One region of the Oceanobacillus sp. FSL K6-0118 genome, then DNA from elsewhere that is predicted to be linked to it. Evidence: riboswitches for the same ligand, from Rfam matches in the RefSeq annotation. Region 1 holds a riboswitch; each other region holds the start of a gene.

Evidence for each region. A riboswitch is a leader RNA that binds a small molecule or an ion and turns the genes downstream of it on or off. The one in region 1 is predicted to bind S-adenosylmethionine.
Region 2: it holds a riboswitch for S-adenosylmethionine, as region 1 does, so the genes downstream of both, metK (methionine adenosyltransferase) here and MHI02_RS16345 (carboxymuconolactone decarboxylase family protein) in region 1, are expected to answer to the same signal.
Region 3: it holds a riboswitch for S-adenosylmethionine, as region 1 does, so the genes downstream of both, MHI02_RS08255 (methionine biosynthesis PLP-dependent protein) here and MHI02_RS16345 (carboxymuconolactone decarboxylase family protein) in region 1, are expected to answer to the same signal.

Annotation. Positions count from the first base shown of each region.
Region 1 covers NZ_JBBOVR010000001.1:3,214,656-3,218,924, forward strand. The annotation lists gene MHI02_RS16340 (LLM class flavin-dependent oxidoreductase) at 1-1,017, opposite strand, end outside; gene MHI02_RS16345 (carboxymuconolactone decarboxylase family protein) at 1,036-1,704, opposite strand; SAM riboswitch class I at 1,861-1,966, opposite strand; gene MHI02_RS16350 (bile acid:sodium symporter family protein) at 2,198-3,151, opposite strand; gene MHI02_RS16355 (glycine zipper 2TM domain-containing protein) at 3,935-4,183, shown strand.
Region 2 covers NZ_JBBOVR010000001.1:2,686,107-2,690,375, forward strand. The annotation lists gene asnB (asparagine synthase (glutamine-hydrolyzing)) at 1-1,594, opposite strand, end outside; gene metK (methionine adenosyltransferase) at 1,874-3,070, opposite strand; SAM riboswitch class I at 3,401-3,508, opposite strand; gene pckA (phosphoenolpyruvate carboxykinase (ATP)) at 4,015-4,269, shown strand, end outside.
Region 3 covers NZ_JBBOVR010000001.1:1,595,888-1,600,156, reverse strand. The annotation lists gene bioB (biotin synthase BioB) at 1-199, opposite strand, end outside; gene MHI02_RS08260 (biotin transporter BioY) at 247-825, opposite strand; SAM riboswitch class I at 1,230-1,331, shown strand; gene MHI02_RS08255 (methionine biosynthesis PLP-dependent protein) at 1,531-2,646, shown strand; gene MHI02_RS08250 (hypothetical protein) at 2,838-3,026, opposite strand; gene MHI02_RS08245 (hypothetical protein) at 3,106-3,498, opposite strand; gene MHI02_RS08240 (MFS transporter) at 3,514-4,269, opposite strand, start outside.

The sequences.
Region 1 (4,269 bases):
AACTGCATCTGTTTCAATGTCTTCAATGTATTGATCTGGATCATATTTCGAAAAGTCAATTCCCGTATGCCCAGAAAGAAGTGCTGCCGTCCCTTCATAACTAACATGATTTTTTAAATCCTCATATTTCGCATACGCTTCTTCCTCTGTGGAGCCGATAATTGGAAGAACCATCGGGAAGATACGAATATCATCCGCATTTCTACCTTGAGCAACCGTACGTTTACGAAGATCTTCGGAGTAATTTTTCAACGCCTCTAAAGAATGACCTTTCGTAAAAACGGCTTCCGCATGTTTTGCCGCAAAGTCACGCCCTCTAGGGGATGCACCAGCTTGGAATAACACAGGAGTCCGTTGTGGTGACGGTTCCGTCAAATGAATTCCTGGTACATTGAAAAATTCACCTTCATGATTGATGGCATGAACCTTTTCAGGGTCGGCAAAAACATCCCCTTCCCGATCATAAACAACCGCATCTTCTTCCCAGCTATGCTCCCAAAGTTTATAAACTACTTCTAAAAATTCATCTGCACGATCGTAGCGCTGATTTTTCGGGAGACGTCCAGATAATCCTAGATTAATAGCTTCACTTTCCAAATACGAAGTCACTACATTCCACGCTACACGACCTTCTGTTAAATGATCGAGGGTAGATAATTGGCGTGCCAATGCATATGGCTGTGCATATGTGGCTGAAACTGTCGGTGCGAAGCCAATATGCTCCGTGACTTGAGCCATTGCGGAAATAATTAACAATGGGTCATGTGCAGGAAGTTGTACGGCATGACGTACCGCTGCATCATGGCTGTTTCCATAAACCGAATAGGTTCCTAATACATCCGCAATAAAAACCGCATCAAATTTCCCACGTTCTAATACTTTCGCTGTTTCCGTCCAAAACTCTAATCGATTATGTTTCGTTCCTTGATCTTTTTCGTGTTTCCATAATCCAGTAGAATGTGGAGAAGGTGAATTTTGCACAAAACCGTTTAAATGAATCTGTTTCCTTTTACTCAATGCGTATCTCTCCTTTTCTTATTTCTCATCATAAGCATTTAGCGCATTTACACTATGAGCAATTGCAGAACCTGCTTTAAGCGCAACTGCAACGAAAATCGCCTCTGAAATTTCTTCTAAGTCTGCCCCAGCTTTCTTCGCATTTTTGGTATGTACATCAATGCAATATACACAACCTGTTGTATGTGCAGATGCTACTGCAATTAGTTCTTTTTCTTTTACGGATAATTTTCCAGCTTTTATTGCTTTTCCATCAAAATTCACAAAAGCCTGGAACGTTTCTTCGCTTAATGCATTAAATTCTTTCAATCGATTAAAGTAAGATGCTTTATAGAACTCTTCACCTCCACTATTATCAAAAGCGTTCAGTCCATTCACACCATGTGCCAAAGCAGAACCAGCTTTCAGTGCAGTCGCAACAAAAATTGCCTCTGCAACTTCTTCTTTCGAGGAATCATTTTTCTTTGCGTTTCCAACATGTAAATCAATGCAATACGGGCAACCTGTAATATGCGCAACCGCTACTGCAATTAATTCCTTTAATTTAACCGAAAGCTTTCCTTCTGCTAATGCTTGATCATTAAATTTGAAAAAAGTTTCGAAAGCCTCTGGTGCATATTCCTTTAATTCAAAAATCCTCCCGAAATATTCCTTCTTATACAAGCTATCTGTTTTTGTAATTGTCATTCTAAATCTCTCCCTTTACATTTTTTCTTACTAAGAATATAATTTTTCCAATATGTTTAATCGGAATTGTGTTTAAAAATTTTTCCATTTGATTACCCCTCTAAGAAAATGGTAAACAAAAGACCCCTTCTGATGAGAAGAGGTCATATATACCAACCCTCATCGTTCAAGCATCAGCTTGCTGGAATTAGCACCTTATTACTTTAGTAATGGTTGCTGCGGGATCCACGGACCAGGTTCCTACCCCGACTCTTGATAAGGAAAACATATTCAATTAGTAAGAATTAATAACATCTTACATAACCAAAAGGAATCTGTCAACAGGAAATTTTCAGAAAAGGACTTTTTTATCAACAGGGATATTGTCACCAAAAAAATTAGAACCTTTGGCCTAATTCACTATTACCCACAGAAACAATATCTTGGTTGATAGGTCAAACTTTCTTGTATGGTGAAGAATACATACTTCACCATACAAGAGCAGCAAATAAACTTATGCAGTTTTCTTAACACCAGGTTCAGCTTGCTCTTTCTTCCCCCACCAGTTTGCAAGGAGTGGACCTGAGATATTATGCCAAACACTAAAGATTGCACCAGGAACGGCTGCAATTGGCGAGAAATGAGCAAGCCCAAGCGACGCGGCAAGTCCTGAATTTTGCATGCCAACTTCGATAGAAATTGCTTTTTGATCTTTAAAATTAAGTTTGATTGCCTTCGCGAGTAAGTACCCGAACAAATATCCTAAACAATTATGTAGTACGACGACTGCAAAAATGAGAAGTCCTGAAGTCATAATCGATTCTTTATTTACAGCCACAACTGCTGAAGCTACTCCTACAATTCCAATGACTGAAATGAGTGGTAATACTTCCACACTTTTACTGACCTGTTTGCTAAATAGCATCCGGATAACTACACCTAAAACGATTGGTAATAAGACGACTTGGACAATCGACAAGAACATGTCCATGAATGACACGGAAAGCCATTGACTGGCAAACAAATAAGTCAATGACGGAGTTAAAATTGGTGCAAGCAATGTTGATAACGCTGTTACCGTTACGGATAATGCTGTGTTCCCTTTAGCCATAAACGTCATTACATTAGAAGACGTACCTCCAGGACAGCAACCAACTAAAATAACCCCCGCTGCTATTTCTGGCGATAAATTAAATGCATGTGCAAGTCCAAAAGCCGTTAATGGCATGATTGTATACTGTGCAACTACACCGACCAAAACACTTTTCGGAGCTAGAAAAACTCCTTTAAAATCATCTACACTCAAGGTGAGTCCCATTCCGAACATAATAATTCCCAATAAAAGCGACACATGCGGTGCTATCCACGCAAATCCTTGTGGAATAAAGAAGCTAAGCAATGCAAAAAGAATAACCCATAGCGCAAATGTGCTTGTTGCAAAGTTACTAATCTTCCCTAATGTTCTCATACTTGTTTCCTCCAAAGTTGCCAAAGAGTGTGAATACTCTTCTAGTTATTTAATTTAAAATATTACCATAAATAGAACCTTTAATCTAGTGTAAATTTTTAGAAATATATGTACAGGGGAGGCCATTATAGCTTATATGATCTTTTATATACTAATCGTGGCATAAATAGAAAAAAGACATAACCTGCCATATAAGCAAATTATGTCTTCTTTCCCTATCCTTCTACATTTTCTCCATTTCTAAACTTAGAAACTTACTAAGTCAAGGAATCCTGCCCATTCCCAGACCTTTAATCAAACGTATCCGTCCGTCAAACAATACCCCCTAAAAGATAAGTTTCAAAGGTTAGAATGGAGTGGGACGATGAATCCCGTTTTTCCAATTTTCCCCTCCCAAGTATTAGCGATATCATTTACCGTACTATAAATAATAATTACATATTTCTATTTACCAAAATTAAATCGCTTACATTTACTTGAGGTAAAAAGGAAAAAGTCAAACTCTTTACGTTATATAGTATAATTCAGAAAAAATAATTCGTCAATGCTTGCAATAAGTTGTATTTATTTTCATAAGGTCTGACTTTCATAGAATTTTAACTCCGACATGATTTTCGTGAATCCAGTATTCCCAACACTAAAATATGAACATCAGCCAATTTCCTGTGAATTTTAATAAAGCATCCCATACCAACCTGCCATAGTTAACTTTGAAAATATTTTTGTATAGTTTTACCTAATATTGGAAATAACAGTAAGGAGTAAGTAGAGAGGATTGAAGATATGAACAATTTTCAGAGCAGTATCCACACTGGCGATGATTCCATTGTCATTGGTTGCTCTCGACATGGGGCAATGAGTGGTGCTGCATACGGTAGTTACATAGGTAGCAAGATTGCCGGTTCTACCGGAGCAACGACTGGGTATATCCTTGGTGCCATTATTGGTGCAGTTTTTGGCCCCGATGATAGTTTCAAAAGTACTAAGACAATTCAGTCCGAACACAACTCGGACATGAAACAATTACTTTAACCAAGGGACCCTAGGCGACCCATCTCTATCTAAGAAGGCACAACTGGTATTATTACTAGTTATGTCTTCTTTTTATTAGTTAATTT
Region 2 (4,269 bases), 530 kb from region 1:
CAGCTTCTCTAAGGATGCTCTTTGTTGTACCATTTGCAATTTTTAATTCTACAGGTATACCGCTAGCAACACGAAAGACCTCTTTATCTAAGAAAGGAACACGTAGTTCTAATGAATTAGCCATTGTCACCCTGTCTGCTTTTAATAGAATATCACCACGTAGCCAAGTATGAATGTCTATATACTGCATTTGGTTCACTAATGGATAATCCTTTACAAAATCATACAACTCATCTGTGATTTGTTGATAATTGTTATTTTCAATATAATGAGTCAAAAGTTCACGTTTCTCATTCTCTTCAAACATCTTTGCATTTCCTATATAACGTTCCCTAAGCGGGGTTGTCCCACGTTCCAAGAAGCTTTTCCCCTTCATACCTTCTGGAAGTGCTTTTGCTACATTGGCTAATAATCCCTTTATTGGCCGAGGAATGGCATTAAATAATTTAAGAGATTCTGGTTCTCGATATATATTATATCCACCAAATAATTCGTCAGAACCTTCACCAGAAAGGGCAACCTTTACATGTTTTCTAGCTTCTCTAGCAACAAAGTATAATGGTACACAAGCTGGGTCAGCCAATGGGTCATCCATATGCCACATAATTTTAGGTAAATTTTCTACGTACTCTTCAGGAGTAATGGTGTAAGAAATATTTTCTACTTTTAATTTATCAGCTGTTTCTTTAGCAACATCTACTTCTGAGAAGCCATCTCTCGCGAAACCAACAGAAAAAGTTTTGATATTTGGATTAAATTCCTTAGCAATGGAAACAATAAGAGTAGAATCAATACCACCGGATAAAAATGATCCTACAGGTACATCACTTCGCATATGAACTTTTACAGAATCATACATTACTTCTTGAATTTTATTTATCCAATCTTTTTTATCTTTATTAAAAATAGGTTGGAAGGTTGCATGCCAATATCTAGTAAATGTTATATCTTCGCCTATTTTTTTAACAAAATAATGTCCTGGTTCTACCTTTTCAATCCCTTGAGCCAATGTCATTGGTTCTGGCGCATATTGAAAGCTTAAATAGTGCTGTAATGCATCAACATTTACTTCTTCTTTTTCAAGCATTAGTCCAAGACTTTTTTTCTCCGAAGCAAAAGCAATTCCGTCTTCCGTACGATAATAATATAATGGCTTAATTCCAAATGGATCTCGTGCACCATATAGTGTCTTATCATCTTTATCCCACACTAGAATAGAGTACATTCCTCTTAAATATTGAAATGCATCTTCTTTGTATTTAGAAAATAAAGCGGCAATCACTTCTGTATCAGATTCTGTTGAAAATGAATAACCATCTTGTTTTAATTCGTCACGAAGTTCTACATAATTATAGATTTCTCCATTAAAAACAAGCCAAATTTTATCATTATCATAACTTAATGGTTGAACTCCACTTTCAATATCAATTATACTTAAACGCCTAAAACCAAAAGATATGTACTCATCGACAAAATAACCTTCATCATCTGGACCACGATGAGCAATAATATTATTTTTCCTTCTTAATGAATCCATGTCTTTTTCATCTACATCAGTTGGATAATCGTATACCATTCCAATAAAACCACACATGATAGTTACCTCTTTCTATTAAAATAATTCATTAGCAATTACAAAGTAAAGACTGCGTTTCGAATTGGGATAATTCCACTAATTATCTACAGGCTTTTTGTTTAATTTTCTACCAAAGTCTGGAGCACCTTTTTATTGGAATCTTTAATAAGTGATTCGAAATCTAGGATAATTATATCACAAAAAAATCATATTGTAACATAATTGTAATACTTCAGTGATAAAATCAAAAAAACTGCCACATCTCCGTGCTGGCAGCTTTCATGGTGTTACTTTATTTTATTTTATTAAATCCTTTAATTCATCTACCCTATCCAATTTCTCCCACGGGAACTGAACATCTGTTCTACCAAAATGGCCATATGCCGCTGTGTTTTTAAAGATTGGTTTTCTTAGGTCTAACATATTAATTATCCCTGCAGGCCTTAAATCAAACACTTTACGAACAGCATCCACTAATTTAGTTTCATGTACTGTACCAGTTCCAAATGTATCAATAGATATAGAAACGGGTTCCGCTACACCAATTGCATAAGCTAACTGAACTTCACAAGACTTCGCAAGTCCTGCTGCAACAATATTTTTTGCAACATAACGGGCTGCATAAGCAGCAGAGCGGTCTACTTTTGTGGAATCTTTACCACTAAATGCCCCTCCGCCATGTCTTGCATATCCGCCATACGTATCTACTATAATTTTACGACCAGTTAAACCAACATCGCCTTGTGGTCCCCCAACAACGAATCTACCAGTTGGATTTATAAAATATTTCGTATGGTCATCTAGTAATTCTTTAGGCACTATAGGAAGAATTACTTGTTCTTTCATGTCTTTTTCAATCTGTTCTTGAGATACTTCTGGATGATGTTGAGTAGAAATAACAATAGTGTCAATACGAACCGGATTATTATTTTCATCATATTCGACAGTTACTTGTGTTTTTCCATCTGGACGTAAATAATCTACTATATTTTCTTTACGAATATCTGCTAATCGTTTAGATAATTTATGTGCTAATGAGATTGGTAAAGGCATAAGCTCTTCTGTCTCGTCACAAGCAAAACCAAACATTAATCCTTGGTCTCCCGCTCCAATTGCAGCGATTGCTTCGTCACTCATTTTGCCTTCACGTGCTTCTAGCGCTTTATCTACTCCCATCGCAATATCTGGAGATTGTTCATCTATTGCTGTTAAGACAGCGCAGGTATCTGCATCAAATCCATATTTAGCTCTTGTATAGCCAATCTCTTTCACCGTTTTCCTGACAATTGCAGGAATATCTACATACGTACTAGTAGTAATTTCACCAGCTACTAAAACAAGACCAGTAGTTACTGTAGTCTCACAAGCAACTCTTGCATTGGGATCATTTTTTATAATTTCATCTAAAATGGCATCTGATATTTGATCTGACATTTTATCTGGATGCCCTTCTGTTACAGACTCAGATGTGAATAAACGACGTTTTTCAGCCATAAGGCTCATTCTCTCCTTTAATTGGTGTTACGGAACTCTTTTCATTATTTCGATTAAAGATCTTTGTATATTCTATATATAAAAGCATTGAAGAAACCATTGCTTTTTATATAATAAAGAAGACTTCCATCAGTGGGGATTTTCCTTCATTCCCCACTGTCGTACTTATCGGACCTTTGCGGGTAGTTGATCTCCCACTTACCTTCTTTGTTCTTCAGAAGCTTGAGGAGGGAGTCTTACTGCCCATTTAGGTGGGATAAAAGGAACTGTTTCTTCTTTAAAAGCAAAAAAATCCCTATCCTACATTGAGGAAAGGGTTCGGTCCTTTCACTCTTATTGTTCAAGGAATGATCCTTGCTTCAGGTAAGCACCTTTTCACAAGCGTGTGAGGTTGCTGGGCTTCATAGGGTCTGTCCCTCCGCCAACTCGGAATAAGATAGTTTCCGTCCATTGTTATCGTAACGAAATGTGTGAGTAATGTCAATAACTTTTCCTCTACATATGATGGTTGAAGCAAATAAAGAATACTTCCATCATTGGGGGTTTTCCTTCATTCTCCACTGATGGTTAGTCGCACTGATCGGATCTTTACGGGCAGTTGATCTCCCACCTACCTTCTTTGTTTCCTTAGAGGCTTGAGTGGGATAGAAATATTGTAGTTATTTCCGTTAATTTAACAAATAGCAAATTTTACTAAATTGAAACATAAATAGTATGGATTATTTTTGTATATGTGTTATACTAATAATCGAATGTAATGAAAAGTACAATTTTTAGCAGTTAGGAAAGTATAGATTCTTTCTCGTTTGGGGTACCGATTACCCGCCCCACTGTATAAATCTGCTAAGTGCAACTAACGCATTCGCTAAACCTATCCTATAGTGAATGCCAAGTTTTCTAATTATCTTCATCAGTAATTTATTATAAAGCGGGGGATTTTTTTTATGAAAATGGTGGAAAGAACATTATGGAAAGATTTACTTCATCAACATGAAAACATCAAAGAGAATTTATCCGAACCACAATTAGTGGAACGTATATTGGGCAGGGGAGAAGCAGCATTAAGTGAAACTGGGGCGGTTCGAGCAACAACTGGAAAATATACAGGAAGATCCCCTGGTGATAAATTTATTGTTCGTGATGAAGTGTGTGAAGCTACTATTAATTGGGGAGCAGTAAATCAACCCATTGAAGAGAAG
Region 3 (4,269 bases), 1.6 Mb from region 1:
GACAAAGCCCAGATTTTGCGTTAATAATCATGTTCAATTTTACTTTATTTCCATAATAATGATGTCTTATTTTATAAGCGCCTTGTAATAATAACAAAAGTTCCTCGTCTCGACTATCTAAAATGGACAATGCTTCCTCGTCTGTAATTTCCTCCCCCATAATGACACGTTCTGCCATTCCAAACCAATCATTTACCATTCCCCATACCCCTTTCTCTTATAAAATATCTCTCTACAAATAAACCATTAAGCAGTCTTTGTACTACTTAAATTTCTAGATTTATAAACTTTCCCATAAATCCGGTATGCTAATCCGCCAGCCAATATAGTTAAAATAATATCTTTTGGAAGTGGTGCTAACATCCATAACCACGCCACCGCATAGCTAAATCCTTCAGGTGCACCAAACCATAATTGATATGCAAAGTACATCCAGGTCGTTCCAAATACATAGTTAATTGCCATACCAACTATGGAAGCAAATACGAAATTTGCTTTTGTAGCTCTCTTCTCCGTTATTTTCCCTACTAAATACGCAACAATGATATAAGATACTACAAATCCAAACGTAGGGGATATAACCGAAGATGGCCCTCCCGAGAATTGTGCTAAAACAGGGGCCCCTGCTAACCCAACCAAGGCATATACCGTCATCGAAATAGCTCCTAACCTACTTCCAAGCAATAGACCTGACAAAATACAAAAGAAAGTAGTTAACGTAATAGGAACTCCTCCAATAACGATAAATGCAGTAATATTAGCGCCAATAGCCATAAGAGCAGCGAACAGACCCGCAAGCGTAATATCGACAGCTTTTAATTTCATAAAAATCTCCTCCCTAGACCTATAAAAATGGACTCTATTAAATTTATATTCTGAAAATATGATATTTTATTTTCTTCTAATTGTCAACCGTTAACTATATAGGGTTGACGAACGAGATATACTTCCTTTGCTAACATTTATAGATATTGAAATGTGATTTGGTCCATGATAGCTTTTTCACGGACATTTTTACTGCGCTGGGTGCTAACTTTGTCCGTGAGAACTCTTGTCACGGACTTTTCCTCCCTACTAAATGATGACTTTGTCCGTGTAATAGGGAAATTATGTTTATGAAGAATGATTCTATGTAAAAACCTTCTATGTAAAAAACAAAAAATTACCAAAATTCTTATTGACAATTAATACGAATACGTGTAGTCTAATATTTAACTGAATATCCAAATTTCTTATCCAGAGAGGTGGAGGGACTGGCCCTTTGAAGCCTCGGCAACAGACTTTACAGAGAACTGTGCCAATTCCAGGAGCATCATGCTTGTAGATAAGAAGAGAAAATAGCCATTGTGCATCAACCCTCTTCTTATCTATAGGAAGAGGGTTTTATTTTAGCATTTGATTCATGTGAAAAATAAGATCAGGAAATAGTAATTAGCAAACGAATATTAACGTAATATTACTATTGATTATCCTACGATGAAACAATAGGGCTTCCTTGCAGGGTCCACTCATTTATAAGGAGATGAAAAAATGTCAGACAAAAGTATAGAAACGAGATTGGTTCAATTAGGCAATAAGAGTGATCAATCAACGGGGGCTGTCAATCCACCTATTTATTTATCGACGGCATACCAACATCAAGGACTAGGCCAATCAACTGGATTCGATTACAGCCGAACAAAAAATCCTACAAGAACCATATTGGAAGAGGGCTTTGCTGATCTAGAAAATGGAGATAGCGGATTTGCATGTAGTTCTGGCATGGCAGCAATCGAGCTCGTTCTTTCTTTGTTTAAACCTGGGGATCAGTTGATTGTTCCTAAAGATATTTACGGTGGTACCTATCGCTTGCTTCAACATTACGCAGATACATACCATATTCAAACGACATACACCGATTTTGAAAACAATCAGCAAATCGAGCAATTAATCACCGAAAATACAAAAGCCATATTTCTCGAAACGCCAACGAATCCATTAATGCAAGAAATTGACCTTGCCCAGATTGCAGCTATCACCAAAAAACACAATCTTTTACTGATTGTAGACAATACGTTTATGACCCCCTACTTACAGCGACCTCTTGACTTAGGTGCAGACATTGTTGTTCACAGTGCGACAAAATATATCGGGGGACATAACGATGTATTAGCTGGTTTAGTTGTTGCAAAAGGCAATGAAATTTGTGAAAAATTATCCTTCATCCATAATGCATCTGGTGCTGTCCTTTCACCTTTTGATTGTTGGCTCTTAATAAGAGGATTAAAAACACTTTCATTACGGATGGATAAACATGTAGAAAATGCAAAAAGCATTGTTTCTTATTTAAAGAACGAAGCCTTGGTTAGTGACGTATATTATCCAGGTAAAGGCGGTATGCTTTCCTTCAAATTACAAGAAAGCCAATGGGTGGATACATTTTTACAAAATCTTCAAGTTATTACATTCGCGGAAAGTCTTGGTGGCGTCGAAAGCTTTATTACTTATCCAGCAACTCAAACTCATGCTGATATCCCACTGGAAGAACGCATAGAACGAGGAGTAGATAATCGACTATTACGTTTTTCAGTTGGAGTTGAGAAAGCAGAAGATTTAATTCAAGACTTAAAACAGGTATTTTCCATTTTAGCTAAGGTGGAAGTATAAAGAAGACTAACCATCGGTGTGGGGTTTCTTTCATCCCCCACTGATGATTTCCCACCTTTCCCAAAAGCTTAAGATCGGAGTCTTACTGCCCGTTTAGGTGGATAAATAAAACAAGGTAATTCATACCTACTGAAAGGAAGCCAACAAACGCTAATGCATGTATCGGCTCCCTTTCTATCACTTATTCTTTTTTAATCAGAGTTCAATTTCTTTTTAATTTCCTCTACATCCGTATTACTGTAAACGGATGTTTCTAGACCTCCTGTTGATGCTAGTAATGCCTTTACCTCATTATAGGATAGTCCAGATTCCGCATTCTTTCTTTTTACTTCTTCAATATCAGTTCCTGCAACCGTATATTTTTCTTTATTTTCTTCCACTTTAGTCACCTTCTTTTTTATAGTTTATGCTATTTCTTCTTTTCTAACCAAAAAACTGGCCAATCTATCTTAGCCAGTTTTAATTATGTGTTCCCATAGACTCACTCGATTCGTCTATTTTATATTTTAAAAATTCATAGTTTGAAGTCGGTTCTTTTTTCACAATAACACCATCATCATTTCTATACACCTCATATTTCCGATATTTTTCAACCATATAGCCATCCTCTTCATAAGTATCTACCAATTCAAGCTCCACACTTGACATGGCAGGAGTACTTTCTTGTTCCAAGTGAGCATAAGCTTCAATGGATTCCTCCTCAATTTCCTTTTCGATTTCTTCGCGAATGGTAGGTGTTGAATCGACGTGTAAATCAGGAACGAAACCATGGTAGTTATTTTCAGGTTTTTCTAAATAAGCAACAAATCCAAGAATTGCTATAACCCCAATAGCTAGAAGTATTTTTTTCATTTTCCCTTCCCCTTCCTAATAAGACTTCGTTGGACTTGGAGATTGCAGTTTTGAATAACCAATCAGTGTCAAAACAACCATTCCTATCAAAAATGCAATAAAATAAGGTGAAATAAAGCTACGAATAATACCTGTAAAAAAGGTACTGAAAATCATCCCTAACGAATAAACTGCTGACATAACGCCAAAAGCTCTCCCATGCCCTTCACTTGAAACAACATCCGTTAATGCAGTAGCCATCGCCGGCATCATAATTCCAAAAAAGACACCAATAAGGAAAACCAATATGCTTAATGATAGAAGAGAATTAAATAGTGCAAACAAACTTATACACATTCCAAATAACCCGAGGATCAACCGCTTCACAGGGTCGAACCTATTAATAAAAAGCAATGATAAGGATATAAACGTTCCAATACCAAAATAACTAAATAATTGTCCAGTAACCGCAGTAGATAAACCTTTTTCTACCGTTAAGTAAGGAATTTCATAAATAAGGACCCCATGAATATACATCACCGCAAATCCAGTCAAAAATACAACCTGAAGACCCGGTGTAGTTAAAACATCCCACAGACTCAAAACTGTTTTTGAGTTCCTTTTCATCATAACAATTTGTCTTTCATTTATAAATTTCATCGTATAGATAGAGGTTAAAATTAATCCAGAACCTATTACGAAATACGTATTGGCATACCCTATCGACACACCTAGTTGTCCTCCGATTACAGGAGCTACGATACTAGCAATCGTTCCTAGTATTCCATTAAT